One region of the Planococcus sp. PAMC 21323 genome, then DNA from elsewhere that is predicted to be linked to it. Evidence: riboswitches for the same ligand, from Rfam matches in the RefSeq annotation. Region 1 holds a riboswitch; each other region holds the start of a gene.
What was found. A riboswitch is a leader RNA that binds a small molecule or an ion and turns the genes downstream of it on or off. The one in region 1 is predicted to bind S-adenosylmethionine.
Positions count from the first base shown of each region.

Region 2: another riboswitch for S-adenosylmethionine. It lies ahead of PLANO_RS13375 (methionine ABC transporter ATP-binding protein); the one in region 1 lies ahead of PLANO_RS12785 (O-acetylhomoserine aminocarboxypropyltransferase/cysteine synthase family protein).
Region 3: another riboswitch for S-adenosylmethionine. It lies ahead of PLANO_RS02415 (bifunctional homocysteine S-methyltransferase/methylenetetrahydrofolate reductase); the one in region 1 lies ahead of PLANO_RS12785 (O-acetylhomoserine aminocarboxypropyltransferase/cysteine synthase family protein).

Region 1 covers NZ_CP009129.1:2,590,763-2,598,151, reverse strand. The annotation lists gene pepT (peptidase T) at 25-1,242, opposite strand; gene PLANO_RS12790 (glycerol-3-phosphate acyltransferase) at 1,368-2,009, opposite strand; SAM riboswitch class I at 2,143-2,260, shown strand; gene PLANO_RS12785 (O-acetylhomoserine aminocarboxypropyltransferase/cysteine synthase family protein) at 2,356-3,648, shown strand; gene metX (homoserine O-acetyltransferase MetX) at 3,661-4,674, shown strand; gene PLANO_RS12775 (MerR family transcriptional regulator) at 4,755-4,985, opposite strand; gene PLANO_RS12770 (mechanosensitive ion channel) at 5,193-6,452, shown strand; partial or broken gene PLANO_RS16210 (AMP-binding enzyme) at 6,558-6,668, shown strand; gene PLANO_RS12765 (response regulator transcription factor) at 6,744-7,379, opposite strand; gene PLANO_RS12760 (sensor histidine kinase) at 7,354-7,389, opposite strand, start outside.
Region 2 covers NZ_CP009129.1:2,706,145-2,713,533, reverse strand. The annotation lists gene PLANO_RS13400 (DUF421 domain-containing protein) at 1-454, opposite strand, end outside; gene PLANO_RS13395 (SEC-C domain-containing protein) at 728-1,747, opposite strand; gene lepB (signal peptidase I) at 1,974-2,507, shown strand; gene PLANO_RS13385 (pyridoxal phosphate-dependent aminotransferase) at 2,578-3,741, opposite strand; gene PLANO_RS13380 (carbon-nitrogen family hydrolase) at 3,827-4,615, shown strand; SAM riboswitch class I at 4,665-4,769, shown strand; gene PLANO_RS13375 (methionine ABC transporter ATP-binding protein) at 4,838-5,851, shown strand; gene PLANO_RS13370 (methionine ABC transporter permease) at 5,841-6,512, shown strand; gene PLANO_RS13365 (MetQ/NlpA family ABC transporter substrate-binding protein) at 6,525-7,349, shown strand.
Region 3 covers NZ_CP009129.1:446,168-453,556, forward strand. The annotation lists gene PLANO_RS02380 (DUF6568 family protein) at 1-112, opposite strand, end outside; gene PLANO_RS02385 (tRNA dihydrouridine synthase) at 365-1,360, shown strand; gene PLANO_RS02390 (MarR family winged helix-turn-helix transcriptional regulator) at 1,517-1,951, shown strand; gene PLANO_RS02395 (CarD family transcriptional regulator) at 2,017-2,526, opposite strand; gene PLANO_RS02400 (hypothetical protein) at 2,718-2,930, shown strand; gene PLANO_RS02405 (YehS family protein) at 3,045-3,566, shown strand; gene PLANO_RS02410 (hypothetical protein) at 3,751-4,338, shown strand; SAM riboswitch class I at 4,516-4,620, shown strand; gene PLANO_RS02415 (bifunctional homocysteine S-methyltransferase/methylenetetrahydrofolate reductase) at 4,694-6,553, shown strand; gene metH (methionine synthase) at 6,534-7,389, shown strand, end outside.

The DNA.
Region 1 (7,389 bases):
GATCCAATACGTCTTTTTTGAGTTTTATTTAGCTGATTTAACAATTTCGATAATGACTTGTGCAGCTTTTTCCATGTTTTCAGCGGAAATAAATTCGTATTTCCCGTGATAGTTTTCGCCGCCTGTAAAAATATTTGGTGTAGGAAGTCCCATGTAAGATAGTTGAGAGCCGTCGGTACCTCCACGAACTGGAACAATATTCGGTTTGATACCTAAAGTAATCATGGCACGTTCGGCGTTGTCGACGATTTCCATAACCGGTTCGATTTTTTCGCGCATATTGTAATATTGATCTTCTATTTCTAAACGAATGGCTTCGTCTCCATATTGTTGCTGAAGTTTTTCTGCAACAGCTTGCATATGGCGCTTTTTCGCTTCAAACTTTTCTTTATCAAAATCACGAATGATATAGCTTAATTCAGCAGATTCCACAGTACCTTCAAAACTATTCAAATGAATAAATCCTTCATAGTTCTCCGTTAGTTCAGGAACTTCATTTTTGGGCATTTCTTGCTGGAATTGAATCGCGACCGTTTGCGCATTTACCATTTTGTCTTTAGCTGATCCTGGGTGAACACTTTTCCCTTGAACAATCAATTTACCACTCGCTGCATTAAAACTCTCGTATTGTAATTCGCCAAGCGGACCTCCATCCATCGTATAAGCGTACTCTGCACCAAAGCGATCAACGTCAAATTTATGAGGACCACGACCAATCTCTTCATCAGGTGTAAAGGCGACGCGAATTTCTCCGTGTTCGATTTCTGGGTGCTGAGCTAAATAATCCATGGCTGTCATAATTTCCGCAATACCAGCTTTATTGTCAGCACCAAGAAGTGTCGTGCCGTCTGTTGTGATCAACGTATGACCGACGTAATTTTTCAAATCAGGAAAATCAGATACGGTCATCTGGATGCTATCGTTTAATTGGATATCTTGGCCATCGTAATGATCGATACGTTTTGGATTGACATTTTTCCCGGTGAAATCAGTCGCTGTATCAACGTGAGCTAGAAAACCAATGACCGGAATTTTTTTATCTGTATTTGCAGGCAAGGTTCCAAAAAGGTACCCAGCATCGTCCATACCAACATCTGTGAGTCCGATACTTGTCATTTCTTTTTCTAGTTCGTGGAGTAAGTCCCATTGCCCCGGTGTAGAAGGTGTTGACTCACTTGTGAAATCAGATTGTGTATCAATTTTTGCATAACGAACAAGTCGTTCAATTAACGATTCAAACATGTATAAATCCCCCTAAAATCAGTCTTGATTCTATTTTAACACGAAGCAAGAAAATTCTGTCGCAAAAGAAAAACGATGCCCAGGGTGGACATCGTTTTAATAACAAAATTTTTTTTGCACTCGTATTAAATAGGTGCTGAAGGTTTCTTCCGAAAAATCGAAGATACTTTTGTTTCATTGCCATTCTTTATTCGCATAATATTTTCACGGTGTTTCCAAATGGCCATTGTGAAAAGAAGAGTAGAGATTACTAGCGGCCAAGATCCAATTGCAGGGACAAATGCTATTACAAAGAAAACTGCATATAACACGAGTACACCAATGACAAGATAGTTTGTTATAAGAGAAACGGCAATCAATAATAATAGGCCAAGTATACCAAGCTTCCAGTCGAGTGCGATCATGACGCCAATAACAGAAGCGGTTCCTTTACCTCCATCAAACTTCATAAAGAACGGGAAATTGTGACCCAAAATAACTCCAGCACCGCCAATAAATAGCATCGTCCATATGAGTTCAGGAGAGAAATTACCTAAACCTAGTAGTAAACGTAACCCTGCAACTGCCGCAAAACCTTTAAAGATATCAATAATAGCAACGAGCAATCCGTATTTCCAACCTAAAACAATAGCGGCATTCGAGGCACCAGAATTTTTGATCCCAGCGTTTTTGACATTCACACCAGATAACAGCTGTGCCGCCAAAGAGCCATGACAACAACCAATTAAATAGCTGATAAAAAATAATAGCAAAATCCAAATAAACATAGCCGGTTCCTCCATTCTATTAATAGATAACGTTTAAAATAGAGTGAGGTTTCAAAATATTTTGATTAATAGGGTTGACAAACAGAAATAAAGTTCCTATACTACAAAACAAGATCAAAAACTAAATTTAATACTCTTATCAAGAGTGGCGGAGGGATAGGCCCTGTGATGCCCGGCAACCAACAGACGATTTTGTCTGGAAAGGTGCTAATTCCTACAGAACCGGAGTTATAGGTTCTGACAGATAAGAGGAGGAAAACTCCGTATATTCGGCCCTCTTCTTAGCGAAGGGGGCTTTTTTCGTCCCCCTTCGCAGTTACAAAACAAAAAATAGGGGGAATGGAAAATGACAAACTTAAAACCAGAAACATTATTATTACACGGCGGACAACAAGTAGATCCAACAACGGGATCGAGAGGTGTACCGGTATATAAAACTACTTCTTATGTTTTTAAAGATACCCAGCATGCACAAGATTTATTTGGTTTGAAAGATGTCGGCAATATTTATTCACGTATTATGAATCCAACAGTTGATGTATTTGAGCAACGAGTAGCTTTACTAGAAGGTGGGACTGCAGCTGTAGCTCTTTCTTCAGGAATGGCCGCAATCGCTTTTTCTATTTTGAACATTGCAGAAGCTGGAGATGAAATCGTAGCGGATAGCAGTCTTTATGGAGGCACTTACAATCTATTTGCAAATACATTGCCGCGTTATGGAATTACGACAAAATTTGTTGATGCGACAAACCCAGAGAATTTTAAAGCAGCCATTACAGATAAAACAAAAGCAGTATTTGGGGAAATTATCGGTAATCCAAGTTTAAATGTTTTTGATGTAGAGAAAGTGGCAGAAATTGCTCATGCACATGGTTTGCCATTATTGATTGATAATACGTTTGCTTCACCATATGGCAGTAATCCTATTGAATTTGGAGCAGATGTTGTCATTCATTCGGCGACAAAATGGATTGGTGGACACGGAACGACAATTGGTGGAGTAGCGGTAGACGCAGGGAAATTCAATTGGGACAATCCACGCTTCCCGAACTATACCGAGCCGGACAAAACTTACCACGGGCTACGTTATGGTATTGATGTACCGAATGCTGCATTTGCGACAAAATTACGTGTTCAATTATTGCGTGACTTTGGTCCATCGTTAAGTCCTGATAGCGCTCATGCATTGTTGCAAGGATTAGAGACTTTGCATTTGCGCATTCCAAAGCATAATAACAATGCTCAAATTATCGCAGAGTATTTAAAACAGCATCCACAAATTGAATGGGTCAATTACCTAGGCTTTGAAGATCATCCATCTCATCAAATTGCGAAGAAATACTTGAAAAACGATGGTTATGGATCGATTGTTAACTTCGGTATTAAAGGTGGACGAGAAGCAGGACGCAAAGTAATCGACAGCATTAAGCTTTGGTCCCATGTTGCCAATGTTGGCGATGCAAAGTCACTTATTATCCATCCAGCATCTACGACTCATCAACAATTAAACAATGATGAGCTGAAATCATCAGGCGTAACAGAAGAGCTAATCCGACTCTCTGTCGGATTAGAAAATGCTGAAGATTTAATCGCTGACTTAGAGCAAGCAATACAAGTGACCGTGTTAGAAAAAGTATAAGGAGGAATCGGCATGAAAAAAGTATCCATTGGCTCGTTAACCCTGGACTCAGCTAAGACGATAGAACATGTAGAACTTGCATATGAACGTCTCGGAGATAAAGGTGCTCCTGTTATTCTGGTTTGTCATGCGCTGACTGGTGATCAATATGCAGTAGGCACAGAGCAAAATCCGGGCTGGTGGGCAGGGATGATAGGTCCAGGGAAACCAGTGGATACAACTATTTTTCAGGTGATTACTTTTAATGTATTGGGTGGTTGTCATGGATCAACCGGTCCTATATCGATAAATCCTATTACAGGAACTCCCTACAATGCAGAGTTCCCAACATTAACAATACGGGATATGGTCCGAGCGGAATATGTAGCATTAAAAAAACTGGGCATCGAAAAGGTAGCTGGGGTAATCGGTGGATCTCTTGGTGGGATGAAAACGCTAGAATGGGGGAGAATGTATCCTGAATTTGTCGATGCAATACTTCCGCTAGCCGTAACGCCGTATTACAGTGATTATGGAGTAGCCTTTAATCATATTGGGATAGTGGCTATCGAAAATGATAAGGAATATAACGGTGGAAATTATAAAGATGCTAGTTTGATCAAAGGATTTGAAGTAGCTAGAATGGCAGGCATGGTCACTTATCGCAGCGGCAATATGTTCAATAAACGGTTTGAACGAAGCGATAAAGATGGCGAATTTAATGTTCAGTCATATTTAAATTATCAAGGAAAAAAATTAGCAGGTCGTTTTGATGCGAATAGCTATTTAATATTGTTAAAAGCCATGAACACCCATGATATCAAAGATGCGATTATAGAAGTTCCCGTTTATTCTTTATCTTTTACCCATGATTTACTTTATCCGAATGAACTTATGGTTCCTTGGCTTGAAAAACAAACGACTGCAGCTTGGAAAATCATTGAAACCGATTTTGGACATGATGGATTTTTGATAGAGTTTGAAAAATGGGGAGGTTTTATAGAAGATAAGTTAAAAAGTCTTTTAGTACCAGAACTTATCCAGTAAACAAATTTATTGAAATTACGTACGGAGAAGATGACATACAAAAGCATCTAGGACATACCCGTCCTAGATGCTTTTATTAGTTAGTCTTCATCTTTTATATCTACGTCATCCGGAATCGGCGTAGCACGCCATTCTTCCAAAGCTAATTTAGCCTCTTCCAATTGTTGAAAGTGCGTGCCGAATTGAGAAGTGTTGATCATGTATTGCTCCCCGTCATGGACTGCGCGAATGCGGCCTTCTAACACGTAACGGTCGACTTGCTCTTCAGGCATGGATAAAAAAGCTGCAGTTTCCTGGACTGTCATATACATAGGATCGCCTCCTCTTTTCTTTTAATTATAATAGAAGAAGATCGTTAGCTCAAACCATTAATATCCTGATATTAATAGTGATATTTTATGTTTTTATCTAATTTATCAATTAATTTCCTACAATTTGGCTTCTAGGAGTTTAGCTTCATAGAAGTAAGGGGATAATAATAGTAGAATGCGAAAAAAAAACAAAAGGAGGACGAATTTATGAATGACATTGGCAACTCTTTCAGAGGAGTCGGAAATACGATCATTGACTACATTCCAAACGTTTTAGGGGCATTATTATTATTACTAGTCGCATGGATTGTTGCAACGGTTGTACGAGCTATTTTCACTAAAGGATTGAAAAAAGCAGGTGCAGATCGGGCCATGGTCAAAGGACATATGGCTAAAACAAAAGAAGATGCAGATAACATACTGGATTCTATAGGGAAAATTCTTTATTACCTAATCTTCATTTTGTTTATTCCAAGCGTTTTGCAAGCTTTGGACATGAACAACGTAGCACAACCAATATCAAACATGATGGATAAATTGTTGGCATTCTTGCCAAATCTTTTCATGGCTATTATTATCCTAGTGATTGGTTACTTTATTGCTAAGTTTGTAAAAAATCTTGTGGTTAGCCTTTTGACAGCTATCAATATTGATAAATGGTTTAATAAATTTACAAACAAACCAAGTAGTGCGACAGGAACGACAAGAATGGATTCTGGAGACAAAGCAACATTAGCAAATGTTTTAGCTAATGTAGTATTTGTTATCGTATTAATTCCAATTTTGACAATTGCACTAGAAACCTTGAATATCCGCTCTATCTCAGAACCTATTGTGAACATGCTTAACCAAGTTCTCAATATGATTCCAAATATTTTTGTAGCGATTATCTTAATCTTAGTAGGTATCTTAATCGCTAAGTTTGTTGGAGATTTGTTAATCAGCCTATTGAATGGAACAGGGATTAACCGTTTCTCAACGTATTTGAATACAGATAAAACAAAAACACCGAGTTTTGACCTTGCCAACATTATTGGGAAAGTCGTGCAAGCGATTATCATTATCTTCTTTACTGTAGAAGCGATGAACGTATTGCAACTAGATGTATTAAATGGAATTGGTGAAGCTGTAATTGGCTACTTGCCACTTCTCATTAGTTCACTAATTATTCTAGGACTTGGATTGATCGGTGGTAGTTTGCTTGGAAACTATATAAAACAAGCTTCTGGCAACCGTTTCTTAGGAGCTATTGTGAAATACGTGATTATCATTGTTGCCGTATTCATGACATTAGATCAGTTGAATTTTGCAACAAACATCGTTAACTTAGCCTTCTTATTCATCATCGCTGGACTTGCAGTAGCATTTGCAATTTCCTTCGGTATGGGTGGTCGTGAGTTTGCTAAGCGTCAGCTTGAAAAGCTTGAAACGAAAATGGAAAAAGAAAACGATAAGCCGGAACTATAAGTTTCATTTATCAATCCCTTTAGGTTGTTAGTAGCCTAAGGGGATTTTTTGTGTTGCTCGAAATCGAGGAGAGAACAAAGTTATTTTTAAATATAAACTTAAATGAAAGCTGCATTCCGAGGTGACTGGTCTTCAATAGGGGACTAGGCATCACGCGACGAAGATGGTTATTTCTGGTTTGAAGGCAGGAGTGATGCTATTAGCATTAGCTCAGGTATGCGCCGTGTCGAGTTACGAAAATTAAATGCATAATCTTAAAATGCCGAGCAGTCTATAGATTGCTCGGCATTTTTATTGAGGAGGGGTTATTAGTTTATGCTGGAAAGCATAAATAACAGCTTGTGTTCGGTCGTGAACTTCTAGTTTTGCAAGAATATTAGAGACATGCGTTTTTACCGTTTTCACAGCAATAAACAATTGATCGGCAACTTCTTGATTGGTCAAGCCGCGGGCAAGGAGTAGCAAAATTTCCATTTCGCGTTCTGTTAATTCCTCGTGAAGCACGCGTTCGTGACGCATTTGTTTCATCATCTTGGTCATGACTTCTGGTTCTAAAACCGGAGTGCCATTCATGGTTTCTCGAATGGAATCGGCAATTCGAGAAGCTTTTGACGTTTTTAAAATGTAACTGACAGCTCCTGCTTGGAGGGCGGGATATACTTTGTCATCGTCTAAGAAACTGGTGACGACCATAATTTTGGCTTCTGGCCATTGATTGATAATGGCTTTTGTGGCTTCTGCCCCATTCATAATGGGCATGACCATATCCATCAAAATCAAGTCAGGGCGTAACTCTAATGCCATCTGGACGGCTTCTTGACCGTTTGTTGCTTCACCCACGACTTCCATATCTTTCTGAGACTGCAAATAAGCAGAGACGCCTATGCGCACCATTTCATGGTCATCCACTAATAAGATTCGAATCATCGGCTTTCTT
Region 2 (7,389 bases), 120 kb from region 1:
TCACTGATAAACTGCCATCTGTTTCGAGTACAACCGCTTTTACTTTTTCGGTAGATCCAAATCCTGTATTTCGAATGGCTTGAAGAATTTCTATTTCCGTGATTCGTTCTTTGCGCATAGAACTTCTTAAGAAAGTTCCATCTAAATACAAGAGGCGTGGTTCTGATTTAATAAGATTGTTAAACCAATCGAAATGGATAGAAAAAATAGTCATTAAATATTGTAGTACGATAAGCAATCCAAAAGCAGTCATTCCTTCAAGTAAGCTTATGCTATTGTTGAGTAATATGGTAGCGAGCGTAGAGCCTAAAGCTACCGTAACTACTAGGTCAAAGGCATTCAATTTAGTTAACGTTCTTTTGCCTGAAACCCGAAGTAAAATAACAAGTCCTACATAAGCTAAAAAACCGACTGTAACAATCCGTATAAAACTGCTAAGCGTAATTTCGAACATATTTATCCTCCTTTTTTATATTTAATGAAATTGTCCACATGTTAATAAGTTTCTTTTCTGCAATAAAATTAATAAAATTCGAAAAACTTATCCACATAGCACACAAAATAGATAGATTTAATGTGTATAAGATGATAAAAATAGAGAGTTTTACTTATGGACAGCGGTTTTACACTCTTACACCGATTTCTTTTATAATTCCCTTTAAAGTTATCAACAAACAAAAAAGAGTAGCCCCCCGGCTACTCTTTTTGTTGTTATATTGAAATATTTTTATTTTTTAGCTAATAATTCTTCGAAATAAGCGCTGAATTCTTTAGAACGTTTCAAGATAGTGCTTGAAGATACGCCAAATTTTTCACTCAAGTCTTTTGAAGATAGCATCGGGCCTTTTACCAATTCATGATCCTGCAAGAATCTCCAATATCCTGATACAAGAGCTTCAGGTTTTTGGACAGTTGGTTGTTGGCTTACTAGATAACTATTTAAAATACTTGTGATATTGTCAATAGTTTCTTCATCAAAATCAGCTTTCTCAATATGCTTATCAAGTTCAGCCATAACAGCGTCATGTTCTGGAGAAAGTTTGATGCTTTCTTCTACACTGCCTGTCGAATATTTAACGATTTTCTCAACAATGGTTAAGTAGTTATCGCGTAAATAGCTTTCGTCTTGTGAAGCATTTTCAGCAGCAATTTGCTCTTTTAATTGTTCGAAGAATGGAGTAAACTCTCCAACAACTGTTAAATAGCCGTTCAAGAATAGAACGCCTTTTTCACCAACACGTGAATCTGGAAGTAGAATTGCTAATAAGCCTTGTCCATTTTCCATATCAGTTGGCGGTTGATCGACCATTTCAAGAGTTTCACCAGTGAAAACATCTGTGAATTGAGCCTTCTCTGTATCTCCTTTAACATATTGTCCAAGGAATACTTTTACGTCTTTCCAATTTTCAAGTACTTCTTTTGTTGTTGGACGTTGAGCAAGTTCAACTTGCTTATCAAGAAATTCTTCCCATAGTTCAGGTTTTTTCATGAACAAGAAGTTTTCAATAACAAATGCTTGTGCATCGTTTTCAGCCATTGATTTCATCAAATGGGGCTGCCATTCTTGTTGTAACTCACGGAATTCAGTAATATGTGTCTGATTTGGGTTTTCCGAGAAGAACTGTTGACGTACTTTGAATAGTTCTTCATTAACCAAATCGTTGATAGATACAGTTTCTTGTTTTCCGTGACATTTTTTGTATTTCTTGCCACTACCGCATGGGCATGGATCATTTCTTCCTACCATTCTAATCACCTACATTTTTTATTGAGTGTAACATAAAATTGCGAAGGGCTCAAAAGTCTGACGATTCAGACCTTGTAGTTCCAATACGCAGAACGAAAATAATACACTAGAAAAAGTTTAACACATCCGAAGATCTAGTCGTACTTTCAACGCAATCCCATATAGTAGGCACAAAGCACAAGCCGTATTATAATAAAGATATTAAAGGATAATAGGGGGAGACAAGGTGTATAAAGATCCTGTAAAAGAATCTATGTCCTGGATGCGGGTCATCATAACTACGGTGCTTATTGTCCTACTATCACGGCATTTTCTGTTTGAACCAGTAGCCGTTCATGGAGAATCGATGATGCCTACATTTGAAGAAAATGACAAAGTCGTCTTAGCAAAAATTTATTCAATAGAAAATTTTGATATGATTGTTTTTACTGCACCAAATGGCGTTAATTTTATTAAGCGAGTAATTGGTATTCCAGGAGATGTTATCTCCATGAACGATGATCAGTTGTATATAAATGGAGAAAATGTAGTCGAGCCTTATTTAGAAAAAAACTTAAAAGCAGCAAAGCGAATGGGAATGCTACGACTAACAGAGGATTTAAAAGAATTTACTGTACCCGCGGAATCTTATTATGTGTTGGGAGATAATCGCTTGAACAGTACCGATTCTCGAGTTTTAGGATTTATTTCTGAAAAGAGTATTGTAGGGGAAGTGAAAGTTCGAATTTCCCCGTTTGAACATATCGGTATTGTCGAATAAACCCATTCTATTTATCTCATAGATAACAAAAGACAGCTTCCTCTAAAAACGGGAAGCTGTCTTTTGCTGTTTAAAATAACTCGAGTTTCTCAATTCGTTTTAATGCTTCAACAATACGGCTTTCATCAACAAGCAATCCAACACGGATAAAGCCTTCACCACCATCTCCAAAACCACTGCCGGCAGCGACTGCGATATCAGCTTTTTCAAGAAGGTAATCAGCAAATCCAACACTCGTAAAACCTGTTGGAATAGGTAACCAAGCAAAGAACGAGCCTTGTGGAGCTGTTATTTCCCACCCAATACGGGCGCACTCTGTGACAAGTACATTTCTACGTTTTTCATAGAGAGTTACTAAATCATCCACGCATTGCTGATCGGCGTTTAAAGCTTCTGCTGCAGCAAGTTGCACAGCGGGGAATAACCCAGCAAATAAATGATCTTGAATTAAGTTTAGCGCTTCAATCATTTTCGAATGCCCAACAGCAAACCCAATACGCCAGCCAGCCATATTGTAAGTTTTCGATAAAGTATACATTTCAATGCCCACTTCTTTTGCGCCTTCAGATTGTAAGAAACTAACAGGTTTTTTGCCTTCAAAACCAACAGCACCATAAGCAAAGTCATGAACAATAGCAATATTATTTTCTTTTGCAAAAGCAATAGTTTCATCAAAAAATTCTTTGGTGGCTACTGCACCAGTAGGGTTGTTTGGGTAATTTAAATACATTAATTTTGCACGGGAGCAAATATCTTCAGATAACTCTTCATAATTTGGCAAATAGCCTTTTTGCGGATTTAATTTCATCAGTTCAAAATCAATATTTGCTAAAGGGGCGCCAGATAAATAATCAGGATAGCCCGGGTTTGGTAACAATAAGAGGTCCTCAGGATTTAGCAATGCTAATGGCAATTCCACTAAACCAATTTTGGTTCCACACATAATTGCGACTTCTAAATCAGGGTCTATCTCGACGCCATATTCGCGGTTATAGAAATCTGCTGCAGCTTGTCGCAAAGTTGAAATTCCACGAAAGGGTGAGTACTTATGTGTTTTGGGATCTGTCACTGCAGTTTGCAATGCTTTAACGATATGGCCGGGTGTCGGCTGATCAGGGTTGCCTTGTCCAAGGTTAATGACATCGCGTCCTTCCGCGACGGCTTTGCTAGTTTTTGCAACGAGGGATGCAAAAAATTGAGTGGGTAAATTTTGTAAACGGTTAGAAAAGTCCATATAATTCTCCTCATTTTCGAAATAATTGCACTTCTACTCCGAATCTTATAGAATTTAGGTTATCTTGTCTACTGGAGGAGAGAATATGAAGGTTGCATGTGTTCAGATGGATATTGTATTTGGGGAACCAGAAAAGAACTACCAGCAAGTATTGAACTATTTAGCGGAAGCTGCTGAAAATGGGGCAGATACCATTGTTCTACCCGAAATGTGGAATACAGGTTATGCGTTAACAGAGCTTGATACGTTAGCGGACAGTACAAACCGAACAGTGGAGATGTTAAAAAGCTTCGCAAAAGAAAAGTCAGTAAACATTGTTGGAGGTTCTGTTTCAACAGAGAAAAATAATGGTTTTTATAATACGATGTATGTCGTCGATAAAAAAGGTGAGCTTGTTTCTGAATATGACAAAGCGCATCGTTTTGGATTAATGGATGAACACATTCATTTAGAAGAAGGAGATACTCTCGGTACATTTAAATTGGATAATGTCGTTTATGGTGGGGTTATTTGCTATGATATTCGTTTTCCTGAGTGGATTCGTGCACAGGCGTTAAACGATGCGAAGCTTATATTCGTATCTGCAGAATGGCCAGAAGCTCGAATCGATCATTGGCGTATTCTGTTGCAAGCACGTGCAATTGAAAACCAATGCTTTATCGTTGCAGTTAACCGTATTGGCAGTGACCCCAAAAACGAATTTGGTGGCAGCACGATGGTTATAGCTCCTTGGGGAGAAATTCGATTAGACATGAAAAAAGAAGAAGGCATAGGGTATGCGGAAATTGATTTACAAGAAGTTGAAGAAGTCCGCAAACGAATCCCGGTCTTTGACGATCGTCGAGAAAAATTATACGAAACATTCAAAATTTAATTGACACTTTGAAAACATGTCTGTAATATAAAATCCAATCTAATAAACTAACTTATCAAGAGAGACCGAGGGGTAGGCCCTATGACGTCCGGCAACCCCCAATTGGGAAGGTGCCAAGTCCTGCGGAATGTGAAAGCGTTCCGGAAGATAAGTCGAGAAAATAAACTTTTCGATGCCTCTTTCTTGATGAAAGAGGCATCTTTTTGTTGCTAGGGGGAAGCTATGATACATATTGAGAACTTAACGAAAACGTACATAACGAAACACGGCACCGTTACTGGAGTAGATCAGGTTTCACTTAGAGTCAGAAAAGGTGAGATTTTTGGGATTGTTGGATATTCAGGAGCTGGGAAAAGTTCACTGATTCGCTGTATCAACTTGCTTGAGCGACCAAGCTCTGGCAGTGTCGTAGTCGATGGCAAAGACTTAACTAAGTTGAGCAGCAATCAATTAAGAAAAGCACGATTGAAAATCGGTATGATCTTCCAACATTTTTATTTGATTAGTCAAAAGACGGTTTATGACAATATCGCTTTTGCACTTCGGGCGGCTGGTACACCTTCTAAAGAGATTAAAACACGTGTAGAAGAACTGCTAGAAATGGTTGGCTTGTCTGATAAACGAGACGTTTACCCGGCACAGTTGAGTGGAGGTCAAAAACAGCGAGTTGGCATCGCACGGGCATTAGCAAATAATCCAGCAGTCTTGTTATGTGACGAAGCAACATCAGCACTCGATCCTAATACGACTTTATCCATTTTGCGTCTTTTGAAAGAAATTAATCGGAAATTGAACATCACCATTGTGTTAATCACTCACGAGATGAATGTTGTAAAAGAAATTTGTGATCGAATGGCTATTATGCAAGGCGGACGAGTCATTGAAGAAGGACAAGTATACGATATTTTTGCAGATCCTCAAAAGGAGCTAACGAAAGAATTTATTTCTAGTGTCGTATCCTTTAATGTTCCAATACATATTTTGAAAGAATTTAAAGGAACTTTAGTGAAAGTGCTATTTAAAGGTGGTGTAGCAGGCGAAGGCGTTATTTCCGATATGTTGCAGAACTTTTCGGTAAAAGGCAACTTTTTACACGGAGCTATCGAGTATATTCAAGAACGACCACTTGGCGTCTTTATTATGGAGTTGAAAGGCGCTGAAATGGAAGTTATGGAGGCATTGCGGTATTTAGAAAATAGAGCGGCAATCGTGGAGGTGATATCGAGTGGGAATTGAATGGGGACGAATTATTGAATTATGGCCAGAAATACAAACAGCATTTTTCCAAACATTGATGATGATCGGCATCTCGCTATCGGTGTCACTGATTATTGGATTGCCACTTGGCATTTTATTGTTTATAACAGATCGAGGTTTGTTCCTAGAAAATCGTCCAGTAAATTCAGTGGTGGGCTTTATTGTAAACATTGTACGCTCCATTCCTTTTATCATTTTGTTAGTGGCACTTATTCCGCTAACGAAATTAATCACAGGAACAACAATTGGTCCAGTTGCCGCAAGCGTTTCTTTATCTGTTGCAGCTATTCCTTTTTTTGCTCGAATTGTAGAAAACTCACTTCGTGAAATTGACAAAGGTGTAATTGAGGCAGCGATTGCAGTAGGTGCTACACCATGGATGATCATTAAAGACGTGTTACTTCCTGAAGCAAAATCAAGTATCGTACAAGGGATTACGTTAACCATCATTAGCTTAGTCGCCTATTCAGCTATGGCTGGTGTTGTAGGTGGCGGAGGTATAGGCGATTTAGCCATTCGCTTTGGTTATTATCGATACGATAACACCATCATGATTGTCACGGTCGTTATTTTGATCGTACTGGTTCAAGTAATTCAACAAGCAGGAGACTATACAGCGAAAGCGATAGATAAACGATAAGGGGAGAATGACATGAAAAAATTTGGATTAATTGTAGCAGCAAGTGCATTGGCTTTAGCAGCATGCGGTAGTGAAGAAAACGAAACAACAGAAGAACCTTCAAAAGATATTAAACTAGGAGCTACAGCAGGGCCTTATAGCGATATGTTAAAACAAGCCATCGTTCCTGGTCTTGAAGAAAAAGGTTATACAGTTGAACTAGTAGAATTCAGCGATTACATTCAGCCAAACATCGCACTTGATGGCGGCGATATTGATGCTAACCTGTTCCAGCACAGCATTTACTTAGAGAATTTTTCAAAAGAAAACAATATGGATTTGTCGGGCTTAATTGTTGTGCCAACAGCACCAATGGGCATTTATTCAAATCAATTTGATACGTTAGAAGATATCGAAGACGGCGCAACTATCGCCATTCCCAACGATCCAGTTAACGCAGCGCGTGCTTTACAGATTCTCGAAGATCAAGGTCTAGTCGAAGTAGACCCAGAAGTAGATGATTTAAAAATTTCAGAAAGAGATGTTATTACAAACAAAAAAAATCTCGTGTTCCAACCAATCGAAGCTGGACAATTGCCACGTGCAGTTGAAGGATCTGACTTGTCTGCGGTTCCTGGAAACTTTGCATTAGCAGCTGAAATGGATTTATTGGATGCATTAGCACTTGAAAATATGCCTGATCAATACCGTAATTTAGTAGCGGTTAAAGCAGAAAATGAAGATAGTGAATTAGCGAACGATATAATCGGAATTGTAGAATCAGAAGAGTTTGAAAAGGTAATTGATGAAAATTTTGAGGGTTTTGGTAAACCTCAATGGATGACTGAGAAAAAATAGTCGTATTTAAATAGAAGAAAGCCGCTCCAGATTTTCTGGA
Region 3 (7,389 bases), 1.1 Mb from region 1:
AAACCTCTTTACCTATGTAAAGAACGGCCTCAGAATCACCTTTCAGTAATTCTTTTGCTTTTGTCGAATCAATTTTTTCAAAACCTGCTATGTTTTCTTGGTAAGTTGTCATATTCAATCAATCTCCTCTCTCTAATAACTTCATTGTACAGGAAGAGGCGAGTGGACCAAAAAGTTATGCTTATGGTATGTGCTCTTGAAACACGCTACTTTCCACAAAGCCGAGAGTCGTGTAAACTATACAAGGTTAAGAAAAGAAAGAGACCAACACAAACATTTGATACTTATGGATTTTCCGTATAGATACAACAAGAATTTTGGATGATGAAAAGTCATCTCTTGATGAAAGGATTGGAATTTGAATATGAAAGAGAATTTTTGGCGTGAATTACCGAAACCATTTTTTGTTTTAGCGCCGATGGAAGATGTGACGAATGTCGTATTTCGCCATGTAGTGGCTGAAGCTGCAAGACCTGATGTGTTTTTTACTGAGTTTACGAATACCGAAAGCTATTGTCATCCGGAAGGAATCTTTAGTGTTCGTGGCCGTTTAACATTTACAGAAGATGAACAGCCAATGGTCGCGCATATATGGGGCAACAAGCCTGAGCATTTCCGAGAAATGAGTATCGGCATGGCTAAGCAAGGTTTTAAAGGTGTCGATATTAACATGGGTTGCCCTGTACCAAACGTAGCTGCTAAAGGAAAAGGCAGCGGGTTGATTCGCTATCCAGATAATGCAGCCGAGATTATTCAAGCAGCTAAAGCAGGTGGCTTACCAGTAAGTGTGAAAACACGACTAGGATACACCGATTTAGATGAATGGAAAGGCTGGCTGACGCATGTATTTGAGCAAGACATTGCGAACTTGTCGATTCATTTGCGTACCAAAAAAGAAATGAGCGCGGTTCCTGCTCATTGGGAACTGATTCCAGAGATTAAAAAACTTCGTGATGAAATCGCACCGGATACACTTTTGACGATCAATGGAGATATTCCAGATCGCCAAGCTGGCTTAGAACTTGCCGAAAAATACGGCATTGATGGTGTTATGATCGGACGTGGAATTTTCCATAACCCGTTTGCTTTTGAAGAAGAGCCAAAAGAACATAGTCCGAAAGAGTTGTTTGATCTACTAAGATTGCATTTGGATCTTCACGATAAATACTCAACCGACATCGAACCCATTGCATTTAAACCGCTTCGCCGCTTCTTCAAAATATATGTGCGCGGTGTCCGTGGCGTTGGCGAATTGAGAAATCAATTGATGTATACCGAAACCACCGACCAAGTCCGGGCATTGTTGGATGAATTTGAAGCGTTGAATAAAGCGGAGAGTTCAGTAGAAACGAATGCGTAAGCTAAGTTTTTTAGCAGCCATCACCAAGTAATAATATTGGCGATGGCTTTTTTGTTTAGATTTATACATCAGTAACACCGAAGTATTTTTACTAATTGACTTCACATAACGATATCGTTATATTAAATGGCGAAGCAGATGATAGGAGTGAACCGTTTGACGCCAAACGTGGAGTTGCAAAACTTAAACTTGATCGATTTATTAAGCGAACGTCAAATAGCAACACGACGAATTACAGAACAAGCTTGGGACGAGGAAAGTGAAATTCGCATCTCAAATTCTGAGTGGGTTATTATGGCTCATATATACAAACAGCAACCTACCATTGCGTCCGTCACTAAAAACTTAGATATCACTCGTCAAGCAATTCATAAATTTATTAAAAACTTAGCTGCTAAAGGTTTAGTGGAAGTAAAAAATGTGGAGAACAATAAAAAAGAAAAATGCATTCGATTAACTGCTTTAGGTGAAGTGTGTCATGAGAAACACGAAATATTGAAACAGCGGCTAGAAGTTCAAATCGCTAATAAAATTGGTGCCGATCAATTGAACATTTTGAAAGATATGTTGAAAGCTGATTGGGGAATTTAATAAACACTAAAAAACGTTTCACTTTCTCAAAACTTGAGAAAGTGAAACGTTTTTTGTTTGTAAGATTAATTAACTGCCTGCGGTTGACCATCTGTAATCAAATCGTTAATCATTTGATTGACCTCTTCAAAACTGGTATCGAGCGCATGCGCAAGTTCTTTAAAAAGAATGATTTGGGTATTATTCAAAAGTTTATAATCATGAGCATAAAAAGACTCTTTTTGAATTTGGGTATCAAATTTCTTGCGTAGCAATCCATTAATTACGCCTGCAATTTGCATACGGTCACCTGACTGGATTTTCTTAGGTTGTGCTTTTGGATTTTGTAGAATTTCAGCTTCTACTTCGGGTTGCTTAAACACTTCAATAATTTCAAGTGCTTCATCTCTTTGAAGAAGTTTTAGCATAACAACCTTATCGTTACCGACAGGTGTACTAATTGTTACTAAGGTATTCTCCAAAGGCTGCAGTTGGTAATACTGCTTTGTGACGTCTGAAACCGTCATATCGTAAATATCGTTAATTTTACAAAGGCCGTGGGTGGAATAAATAATATGATCTCCAATAGCGAACATCTTTTTTCCTCCTCAAATGAAACTCATCTAAGACCACTATAACACACTATCTTAGAATTGTAAACTCGGTTGACAATTATGGAATAGTTTAGAAGCTGGTAGAATATAGGTCTTAAGAAGTTTGAAAACACGTAGAAAGGGAATAGATATAAAGTATTAGTTTTGCATTGTCAAAACGGAGGTAGAACGAGATGAAGAGTATAGAAGAAGCCAAGCAATTGATTATTGCTGAGAAGCTCAAACATTACAATGAACGGTTAGCAGATATTGAGCGAGATTTAAATTTTTTCTATAAAGAATCGATAGATGATGAAGAGTCATTAAAGATTATTCAAGAATTGAAGAATAACGTAGAACGTTTAAAAATAAGAAAAAATAGAGAAACAAAAGAGACAGTCATGTGAGGCTGTCTTTTTTGCTGCCTTTAAGAAACTGAAGGACGAGAGAAGTTATGCTATTATTAGGACAGGATTTAATGTAGATCATAAAGATAATTGAGAGCAACAGGAGGAATTTAGATGGACAATAATGATTTATTGATCCGATTGCGCTATGCATTGGATATAAAAAATAAAGACATGGTCGATATTTTCAAATTAGGTGGCATCGATCTGAGTAAGGAAGAAGTACTGAAGGTGCTGACGAAGACTCCTGAAAGCGATGAAGATGAAGACGACAGCATTTGGATTGATCATGAAGATAATGATGATTACATCAAAGCGGAAGATTCTCTGTTTGAATCGTTTTTAAATGGCTTTATAATTTTTAAAAGAGGTCGTCAAGAGCCAAAACCTGGACAACCTGAAGTTCCGTCATTGACCAATGAACGCTCGAATAACTTACTATTGAAGAAAGTGAAAATCGCTTTACAGCTAAATAGTGAAGACATGTTAGAGGTTTGGGATTTAGCAGGAGTTACCGTTACAAAAGGCGAGCTAGGTGCCTTACTTCGAAAAGTCGGACATAAAAATTACCAAGAATGTGGCGATCGTTATGCTCGCAACTTCCTTAAAGGATTAGCAATCAAATATAGAAAATAACAATATATCCCCATTAGCCTACAGTATCGGTTAATGGGGATTTTTTATATTGGAAAATAAGACTTTTTTATGGACAAAAAGAACTATCACTTTTGTGTAAATATGATTATGATAGAGAGAAGTAATCACAGATGGATACAAAGGGGATAGCGAGATGAATTGGTTGCCGAGGAGAAAGAATAAGGTGACAGCTTTTTGGGAGTGGTTTGTTGCTAACGAAGAATCGTACCTTCAACTAGACAGTACGGGCGGAATCAAACTGCTTAACCAGTTGGAAAAGAAGTTGCAGAAAGTAAATCAGCATTTAGTTTTTGAAATGGGTGAGCCTCGTAAGGGCAGTAAGCCTGAGTTTGTTATTAGTGCAGATGGCATGGTCGAAGCATTTGATGATGTGATTGAATTAGTTAAGCAAGCTCCTCAACTTAGTTTTTTTGACGTTGTCGCTTTTCGTCAACAACAAGCTGAAGAAATTTCAATTTCATATGGTGATATCGAATTGGGATGGAATGACCTTTTTTGTACATGCGAAAAAGATGAAAACAATGGTGAACTGGACTTGATTCTTTATATTAAAGACTTTAACGAAGAAAATGAAGACGAATTTGTCTCGGCTGCTTTTATTTTATTGGATTCAATTATTGGCGAGTACAATGTGGGAATGCATATTGGAGAAATCGAGTTTACAAACTACGAAGGTCAGCCCAACGTCCGGCCTGTAAAAGAACTGCAAAGTTTGTTTATTACCGATCAAGTAACGGAATGCGGAATATGAAATGAAAAGTCGGTTCAGATAAAATTCTGAACCGACTTTTCATATTTGTTCCACATAGAGTTGTATTAAAATAGATATTTTAAATTTAACAGAAAGTTCATTTTTTTTAGATAAATTCTCTTGACCTGGTCAAAAGATACCTGTACTATACTAAGAATACTAAAACTGAATAGTGAATCTTTATCGAGAGAAGTTGAGGGACTGGCCCTATGAAACTTCAGCAACCAGCCGAAAGGTAAGGTGCTAAATCCAGCAGGCAAGAAATTGTCTGACAGATGAAAAGGAACGAGTTTGATATCGTAAAGCCTTCTTTTTCATGAAGGCTTTTTTTGTTTATATAAAGGGGGGTTAATAGATGGGTTTACTAGATGAGTTGAAGACAAGGATTTTAACAGCAGACGGTGCTATGGGAACATTACTATATTCGTACGGCATTGAGTATTGCAACGAGGAGTTGAATTTACAACGCCCTGAAATTGTAGAGAAAATCCATCTCGATTATATTAACGCCGGGGCAGATATTATCCAAACCAACACGTACGGGGCGAACGCACTAAAACTAGCTCGTTATGGATTAGAATCTCAAGTTGCAGAAATCAATAAAGCCGCGATCGATATCGCAAACCGAGCAGCGACACCGGGTGGACAATTTGTTTTTGGCACGATTGGCGGCATTCGAGGAATTCGAAAAAGTGATGCCAGTTTGCAAGAAATCATTGCCATGGTTGACCAGCAAGCAAACCAATTATTAGAAGGCGATCCACATGGATTATTGCTAGAAACCTATTACGATTTTGAAGAACTTGCAGCTACGGTGAAACACTTGAAAACCATCACAGACACCCCGTTAATTGCTCAAGTGTCGATGCATGATCCGGGGATTTTGCAAAATGGTATGACATTAAACGATGCGCTTCACCAACTAGAAACGCTCGGAGCCGATATCGTCGGAGTCAATTGCCGGTTAGGTCCTCACCATACGATTCAAGCATTTGAAGAAGTGACTTTGCCTGAGAAAGCTTTCTTGTCAGCTTATCCAAATGCCAGCTTGCTAGATGTGGAAGACGGGCGAATTGTATATGAATCAGAAGCAGATTATTTCGGACGTGCCGCTTTATTGTTACGAGAAGAAGGCGTTCGATTAATTGGTGGCTGTTGTGGAACAACGCCGAAACACATCGAAGCAGTAAAAAAACATTTAGGTCAGCTAAAGCCGATTGTTCATAAAATAGTAACTGAGAGAAAGCCGATTGTCATTCGAGAAGCAGAAGCTTTAGCAGTAACCCCGCTTCATGAAAAAGCGAAAACCGAACGAACGATTATTGTGGAACTCGATACACCACGTCATTTAGATGTTGAGAAGTTTCTCGAAGGTTCAGTTGCATTAAAAGCAGCGGGTGTCGATGCTTTAACAATGGCTGACAATTCACTTGCTTCACCGCGTATTAGCAATATGGCGATGGGTTCGATTTTAAAACATACAGAAGATATTCGTGCACTTGCGCACATTACATGCCGCGACCGTAATTTAATTGGATTACAATCGCATTTAATGGGGCTTGATGCACTTGGCATACACGATATACTCGCTGTGACAGGTGACCCGACTAAAGTGGGGGATTTTCCAGGAGCGACAAGCGTTTATGATGTGTCAAGTATGGAACTGATTCAATTAATCAAAAAGTTAAATGAAGGCATTTCATTTTCTGGGAAGTCGTTACGGAAAAAAGCCAACTTTTCTGTTGCTGCAGCGTTCAACCCGAATGTCCGTGTGCTTGACCGAGCTGTTGCAAGACTCGAAAAGAAAATCGACAGTGGCGCAGATTATTTTATTTCGCAGCCGGTTTATACAAAAGAGAAAATAATCGAAATTTACGAAGCGACAAAACATATAGAAACACCCATTTTTATTGGCGTAATGCCGTTAACCAGTATTCGCAGTGCAGAATTCCTGCACAATGAAGTACCAGGTATAAAACTGTCAGATGATGCATTGGAGCGGATGCGTGCATGTGGTGATGACAAAGACCTGGCAACTGCAGAAGGCATTCAAATTGCGAAAGAATTAATTGATACAGCAGCCAAATTATTCCATGGAATTTACTTGATCACACCTTTTGTTCGCTACGATATGACCGTAGAATTGATTCATTATATTCGTCAACTAGATCAACAGAAAGAGAGCGATCACAGCCATGTCCAAGCATCTTATTGAACAACAACTCGAAAAAAGAATATTGATTATTGATGGAGCCATGGGGACAATGATTCAAAATGAAGATTTATCTCCGGAAGATTTTGGCGGAGAAGAGTTTGATGGCTGCAATGAGTACTTGAATATCGTACGACCAGATGTTATCCAAAATGTGCACATCGCTTATCTTGAAGCTGGAGCGGATATTCTTTGCACCAATACGTTTGGGGGTACACCAATTGTATTGGATGAATACGGAATCGGTGACCAAGCAGCTGACATTAATAGACGTGCAGTTGAAATTGCGAAACGAGCGACTGCAGAATTTTCAACACCTGAATGGCCTCGATTTGTAGCGGGTGCGATTGGGCCAACGACGAAAACCCTATCTGTTACAGGTGGAGCTACGTTTGATGAGATGCTGGAAAATTTTTATGTGCAGGCGAAAGCATTAGTTGAAGGCGGCGCCGATTTAATTTTATTAGAGACGAGTCAAGATATGTTAAATGTTAAAGCCGCAACGATTGGAATTAACCAAGCGTTTAAAGAAACAGGGATTGAATTGCCGATTATGGTGTCAGGAACAATCGAGCCGATGGGGACAACGCTTGCCGGACAAAGCATTGAAGCTTTTTACATTTCCATTGAACATGTCAAGCCTTTATCGGTGGGATTAAATTGTGCGACGGGTCCAGAATTTATGACTGACCACCTTCGATCGCTGTCAGAGCTATCGGACGGCTATGTGAGTTGTTACCCCAATGCCGGCTTACCCGACGAAGATGGACATTATCACGAAACGCCAGAATCGCTTGCGAAAAAATTGCGCGGTTTTGCGGATAAAGGTTGGTTGAACG